One region of the Bacillus sp. LH1 genome, then DNA from elsewhere that is predicted to be linked to it. Evidence: a T-box and tRNA genes for the amino acid it is inferred to sense, from the RefSeq annotation. Region 1 holds a T-box; the other holds one or more tRNA genes.
What was found. The T-box of region 1 lies ahead of trpS (tryptophan--tRNA ligase). A T-box ahead of a tRNA ligase gene usually reads a tRNA of that ligase, here a tRNA-Trp.
Positions count from the first base shown of each region.

Region 1 (3,478 bases):
AGGCTGGTCTGATAAGCACGAACAATTATGCGAGCGTCTCGTAAAAGGACAGCCATTTTTTGAAAAGTTATGGGAAATGGAAAATGAGCAAAAGGTAAATTAAAAAACCGCCAATTGGCGGTTTTTTAATTTTGTAGAAATCTAGTTCCAGCGGCAAGAATGTTCGGTGGCTTCGCGCCTTCCTGCGAGGCAAAAAGCGCCTCTACGTCAGGAGCTCCATCCCCCTCACATTCTAAACGAGCTCTTCGCATCTAAGAACCTTCCCCACAAGAAGGTAAAAAGGACCTTCTGTGGGGAAGAACCTTAGCCGTCAGGGCTAAGCAGTCGCCTCCGCTTTTTGTAGAAATCCAGCTCCGGCAGCGAGCTCTTCGTGTCTAAGAACCTTCCGCATAAGAAGACAAAAAGCGTCTTCTATGCGAAAGAACCTTATCCAGTCAGAGCTGAACGAGCTGCCTCCGCTTTATATGTTACCTACGTTTTCTGCTTAGTCCCATTGCGTTTTCTACTTTGCGTAGTTGTTTGAATGCAACGCGGTTTGCTTTTTCTGCACCTTTGTCTAGGATTTCGTCTAGTTCTGGTGAGTTGATTAGTTCGTTATATTTGTCTTGGATTGGACGAATAGCTTCTACGACTACTTGCGCTAGGTCGCCTTTGAAGTCGCCGTATCCTTTTCCTTCGTACATTGCTTCGATTTCTTCAACTGTTTTTCCAGAGAATGAAGAGTAGATTGTTAATAAATTAGAGATACCAGGTTTGTTTTCCTTATCAAATTTCACAATACCTTCAGAGTCAGTTACAGCACTCTTAATTTTCTTTTCAATTGTTTTTGGCTCATCAAGCATACTAATCATTGATTTTGGATTCGGATCAGATTTACTCATTTTTTTCGTAGGCTCTGTTAATGACATAACGCGAGCTCCTACTTTTGGAATGCGAATTTCAGGCATTGTGAAGATTTCGCGGTAACGTTTGTTGAAACGCTCTGCTAAGTCACGTGTTAATTCGATATGTTGCTTTTGGTCATCACCAACCGGCACGATTTCAGTGTTGTAAAGTAAAATATCAGCAGCCATTAATGGTGGATACGTAAGTAATCCAGCTGGAACTGAATCTCTACCAGAAGCTTTATCTTTATATTGCGTCATACGTTCTAATTCTCCAACGTAAGCAACAGATTGCATGATCCATCCTAGTTGAGCGTGTGCTGGTACTTCTGATTGTACAAATAAAGTAGCTTTTTCAGGATCGATGCCGCATGCTACATAAAGTGCAGCAAGACTGCGGATGTTTTTACGAAGCCCGACGGGATCTTGAGGTACTGTAATCGCATGTTGGTTTACAATACAGAAATAACAGTCGTGTTCATTTTGAAGCTCTGTAAACTGCTTCATTGCTCCTAAATAGTTTCCAAGTGTAATCGTTCCACTTGGTTGAATACCAGAAAAGATAACTGACATAAGTAATTCCTCCTAAAATAGAATGCGTGATGTGGGGAAGAGAAGGCAAACAAAAAAGCCCATTCATCCCAAAAACTATAGGGACGAATGGACCGTGGTACCACCCTAATTATTTCACTACTGTGAAATCTCTCTAATCCATAATAACGTTTGGATATAACGCCAAAGCCTACTACTTTCGGTTCGGTTTGGTGCTCAAAAGCCCATTCCATACTGTACAATTACTTGTTCACACCAACCACAAGCTCTCTGAAATTGCCTCAATATGTACTCTTCTTTATCATCGCATACATATAAATTTATTTATTGTTACTTGAGCTCTTTTAATATGAAAGAACTAAAGTTTTATAACAAAATGTTTTGCTGATTATTATATCATATGGGATAGTGTTTGCAAACTACATCAAAATAGTAAAGCTAATGAGGGTCGAGAACAACCCAAGGAAGATACCTGTAATACAAATTGGATATGTCCATTTGAATGAATATGTTTTATAAATACGTTCTTTCTTATCTGTAGGTTCCTCGACTTCTTCAATTAAAGAGTCAATCTTTTTGTTCGTACCAAATACTCTTTGGAATGCGTAAATGGTTACATTGAAAAAACCATTTTGAAATATGTATAAAAAACCGCCGATAAGAATAAAAAACAGTGCAATATAAAACAAAATGTTGACAAAGTTCAACAAAAATTGAGATGAAATGAGGAATGCACCAATACTAGAAGCAATCATCGCTATAAAAATTAGTATACAAGTATGAAAAAAAACTTTATTCAAAATATTCCCCTCCGTCAAAATATTACTAGAATTATTATACTATAAAAGCTATAATAAGTACTAGGATTAATTTTTTGAAAATTATACGCAATTAAAGGTCTGATTTTAAGATGATGGTAGCAATGTTAATGTATCCCTTTACGAAAAATTAAAAATATAAATATTTTATTAAAAATTTTAACAAAAAAACAAAAAACTATATTCACAATTGTTATATTATATGTATAATGAAAATTGTAGAAACTTGGAGATTATTCTTTCAATTCTACTTTTTAACAAGTGAGGGTACAGGAAGTGCAATTAGGGGAGGCAACACAACATGAAGAAAAAGATACCGTTATTACTTGCATCAACTTTAACTGCAAGTATGTTGCTTAGCGCGTGTAGCTACCAAAAAGATGACGCAAAAGCAAAAGGGAAAGAGAACGCTACGAGTAGTAGTAACGGAAAACAGATTCTTAATTTAACAGAGTTATCTGAAATTCCGTCAATGGATGCATCATTGGCATCTGATTCTTCATCTTCTACAGCATTAAATAATACGATGGAAGGTTTATATCGTATTGGCAAAGATCAAAAGAGAATGCCTGGAGTTGCAGAAGATGTCGAAAAGCTAGATGATGGGAAGAAATACATATTTAAATTAAGAAAAGATGCGAAATGGTCGAATGGGGAACCTGTAACAGCTAAAGATTTTGTGTATTCATGGAAAAGAGCAGTAAATCCAGATACAAAAGCAACGTATTCGTACATTATGTTCGATATTAAAAATGCAGAGAAAATTCATAAAAAAGAATTACCTGCTGACCAATTAGGTGTAAAAGCGATTGATGATTATACATTAGAAGTAGAATTAGACAATCCCGTTCCTTACTTTATCGATTTAACAGTTTATCCAGTATTTTACCCACTAAATGAAAACTTTGTAAAAGCACAAGGGGATAAATTTGGTTTAGAGGCAAATACAACATTATATAACGGTCCATTCGTTATGAGTGATTGGAAACATGAACAAAGTTTCCAATTCAAGAAGAATCCTTCATATTGGGATAATAAAACGGTTAAAATCGAAGAAATCAACTTTAATATTGTAAAAAATACAGCAACTGATGTAAATTTATATGAGACAAACGCGATTGATCGAGCGGCTTTAACGTCTGAATTTGTTGATAAGTTTAGAAAAAGCCCAGAGTTCCAAACAAGAAAAGAAGCAGGGGTTGCTTACTTAAGATTTAACCAAAG
Region 1 is NZ_CM175007.1:1,209,088-1,212,565, forward strand. Features, by position in the region: gene ACX9TM_RS06355 (YjbA family protein) at 1-103, shown strand, start outside; gene trpS (tryptophan--tRNA ligase) at 468-1,457, opposite strand; T-box leader at 1,534-1,750, opposite strand; gene ACX9TM_RS06365 (DUF3899 domain-containing protein) at 1,856-2,236, opposite strand; gene ACX9TM_RS06370 (peptide ABC transporter substrate-binding protein) at 2,556-3,478, shown strand, end outside.

Region 2 (3,478 bases), 670 kb from region 1:
ATCCGCTAAGCGAAAAGGGTCATCTATCGTATTACTCTCCTAAGTCTACGTTGTGATAAACTTGTTGAACATCTTCTAAATCTTCTAATGCATCAACCATTTTCTCAAATTGTTCTTGAGCATCTTCAGGAAGTGTTACATCACTTTGTGCAAGCATTGTTAATTCTGCAACTGTAAACTCCTCAACGCCAGCACCTTTAAGTGCAGATTGTACTGCATGAAATTGATCTGGTTCAGCATACACGATAACAGAATCTTCTTCTTCTAGAATGTCACGTGCATCTACATCTGCTTCCATTAAAATTTCAAGAACTTCATCTGATGTTTTACCTTCAAGGCCGATAACAGCTGTCGCATCAAACATGTAAGCTACAGAACCGTTCACACCCATATTACCACTGTTTTTGCTAAATGCAGCTCGTACATCTGCTGCAGTACGGTTTACGTTATTTGTAAGTGTATCTACAATAACCATAGCTCCATTTGGTCCGAATCCTTCATAACGAAGCTCGTCATAATTTTCTTCTGAACCGCCTTTTGCTTTTTCAACTGCACGATCAATAATTGTTCTTGGAACATTGTATGTTTTCGCACGCTCTAATACAACTCTTAGTGCTTGGTTTGATTCTGGATCTGGCTCGCCTTGTTTTGCTGCCACATAAATTTCACGCCCAAATTTCGCGTATATACGGCTTGTATTTGCATCTTTTGATGCTTTTTTGTCTTTAATATTGTTCCATTTACGGCCCATACTTTCCACTCTCTTTCCCGTTTTAAATCTACATAAAAATATTAATATGAAATATAATGTGTGTTCAACACATTTTTAAAAGAAATATAAAAAGTTCATTTTTGATTCATATTACAGACATAATATAAATCACTATCATTTTGTTCTTTCGACAAGTTATATTATACATGAATTCCTACGTTTATTACGAATTTTAGAAGCACATAGTATAATTTAACAAAAAGACTCTAACATTTCTGTTACAGTCTTTTTATATTGCCAATAAAGATTTCCATATTATTCCCATAATTGTTTTCTATTGTTGTATAATAAAAATAGGAAAAAATTTGAAGAAAAGATGGAGGGTGAATTATGACACATTCCAAAGACAAAAAATCACATGCTTTTAAAGGAATAGGAGAGAAGTTAAACCCAACTATCTATCAAGTGAGATTCATGAAATTAGATGAACCAATTCGATTTGAGTCGTTTCCTGAATTAAAGGAATTAGGAGACTGGTTGAGTACTTCAACGCACATGTGGTCATGCCACTCAACTATGTACAAATACAACAGAGAAGAGTTTGAAAAGAAGTTCTTAGAAATTACGAAATTAACAGCTGATCATGTACTAATATCTACTGGTGGCGTCGGATTTAACTTCATGTCACCAGGTTGGAGAAATTCTTTATAAAATAATGAAATTATATAAAGGGATAAAAATTTATCCCTTTATTGTTTTGTAGCTTTCCCCAAATGTATCGCATGTACTAAATGAATAAGTTTACCTTAATCATTTATAACCATTTCACCAACACACCATTTTTGCTTATTTTATAGTATGATGAAAACATAAAAAGACTCTACACATTTGGTGTAGAGTCTTTTATTACGCCGTTCATGATACCGATGGTCGGGGTCGAACCGACACTCCCGAAGGAACACGATTTTGAGTCGTGCGCGTCTGCCAATTCCGCCACATCGGCACAAAAGAAAAGGCGGCAACCGGATTTGAACCGGTGATAAAGGTTTTGCAGACCTCTGCCTTACCACTTGGCTATGCCGCCATATTAAATTTTATTGGAGCGGAAGACGGGATTCGAACCCGCGACCCCAACCTTGGCAAGGTTGTATTCTACCACTGAACTACTTCCGCAAAAATGGCTGGGCTAGCTGGATTCGAACCAGCGCATGACGGAGTCAAAGTCCGTTGCCTTACCGCTTGGCTATAGCCCATCGAATTCTTACTTAATTATATGTAAGTATCCATTAGATTATTTGTAATTTTTAAAATAAAAATGGGGCGACTGATGGGAATCGAACCCACGAATGCCGGAGCCACAATCCGGTGCGTTAACCACTTCGCCACAACCGCCATGTTGTGTAAATATATTTGGCAGGGGCAGTAGGAATCGAACCCACACTGGAGGTTTTGGAGACCTCAGTTCTACCTTTAAACTATGCCCCTATGTAAATGGTGGAGGGGGGCAGATTCGAACTGCCGAACCCGAAGGAGCGGATTTACAGTCCGCCGCGTTTAGCCACTTCGCTACCCCTCCGAAACTTACATGGTGCCGGCTAGAGGACTTGAACCCCCAACCTACTGATTACAAGTCAGTTGCTCTACCAATTGAGCTAAGCCGGCGTATTTTATTAAAATAAATGGTGGCTCGGGACGGAATCGAACCGCCGACACGAGGATTTTCAGTCCTCTGCTCTACCGACTGAGCTACCGAGCCTTATTAAAATGGCGGTCCCGACCGGGGTCGAACCGGCGATCTCCTGCGTGACAGGCAGGCATGTTAACCACTACACCACGGGACCATTTGGTTGCGGGGACAGGATTTGAACCTGCGACCTTCGGGTTATGAGCCCGACGAGCTACCGTGCTGCTCCACCCCGCGATAATACTATTCATATAAAATTTATATGGTGGAGGATGACGGGATCGAACCGCCGACCCCCTGCTTGTAAGGCAGGTGCTCTCCCAGCTGAGCTAATCCTCCAAAGTGGTGACCCGTACGGGATTCGAACCCGTGTTACCGCCGTGAAAGGGCGGTGTCTTAACCACTTGACCAACGGGCCAAATATTATAAATCCTATGGCGGAGAGCAAGGGATTCGAACCCTTGATACGCTTGTGACGTATACACGATTTCCAATCGTGCTCCTTCGGCCAACTCGGACAGCTCTCCAATGGCTCCGCAGGTAGGAATCGAACCTACGACCGATCGGTTAACAGCCGATAGCTCTACCGCTGAGCTACTGCGGAATAATATTGCCTGGCAACGTCCTACTCTCACAGGGACAAGGTCCCAACTACCATCGGCGCTAGAGAGCTTAACTTCCGTGTTCGGTATGGGAACGGGTGTGACCTCTCTGCCATCATTACCAGACATTATTCTTTTGAGACAATCATTATTATAACTTATTTACTTTAAAAGTCAACAAGTTTTTTATGTTCTCTCAAAACTAGATAACATTGCTACATATTATATGGTTAAGTCCTCGATCTATTAGTATTCGTCAGCTCCACATGTCACCATGCTTCCACCTCGAACCTATCAACCTGATCATCTTTCAGGGATCTTACTAGCTTACGCTATGGGAAATCTCATCTTGAGGGGGGCTTCATGCTTAGATGCTTTCAGCACTTATCCCTTCCGCACATAGCTACCCAGCTATGCCCTTGGCAGAACAACTGGTACACCAGCGGTGCGTCCATCCCGGTCCTCTCGTACTAAGGACAG
Region 2 is NZ_CM175007.1:538,970-542,447, reverse strand. Features, by position in the region: gene ACX9TM_RS02855 (YebC/PmpR family DNA-binding transcriptional regulator) at 32-751, opposite strand; gene ACX9TM_RS02850 (DUF3884 family protein) at 1,103-1,423, shown strand; tRNA gene ACX9TM_RS02845 (tRNA-Leu) at 1,634-1,715, opposite strand; tRNA gene ACX9TM_RS02840 (tRNA-Cys) at 1,726-1,796, opposite strand; tRNA gene ACX9TM_RS02835 (tRNA-Gly) at 1,811-1,885, opposite strand; tRNA gene ACX9TM_RS02830 (tRNA-Gln) at 1,891-1,965, opposite strand; tRNA gene ACX9TM_RS02825 (tRNA-His) at 2,029-2,104, opposite strand; tRNA gene ACX9TM_RS02820 (tRNA-Trp) at 2,124-2,197, opposite strand; tRNA gene ACX9TM_RS02815 (tRNA-Tyr) at 2,205-2,288, opposite strand; tRNA gene ACX9TM_RS02810 (tRNA-Thr) at 2,299-2,374, opposite strand; tRNA gene ACX9TM_RS02805 (tRNA-Phe) at 2,393-2,468, opposite strand; tRNA gene ACX9TM_RS02800 (tRNA-Asp) at 2,478-2,553, opposite strand; tRNA gene ACX9TM_RS02795 (tRNA-Met) at 2,557-2,633, opposite strand; tRNA gene ACX9TM_RS02790 (tRNA-Val) at 2,660-2,735, opposite strand; tRNA gene ACX9TM_RS02785 (tRNA-Glu) at 2,740-2,814, opposite strand; tRNA gene ACX9TM_RS02780 (tRNA-Ser) at 2,832-2,923, opposite strand; tRNA gene ACX9TM_RS02775 (tRNA-Asn) at 2,926-3,000, opposite strand; rRNA gene rrf (5S ribosomal RNA) at 3,009-3,124, opposite strand; rRNA gene ACX9TM_RS02765 (23S ribosomal RNA) at 3,225-3,478, opposite strand, start outside.
Region 2: it has a tRNA-Trp gene. The T-box ahead of trpS (tryptophan--tRNA ligase) is inferred to sense a tRNA for this amino acid. The anticodon was not compared.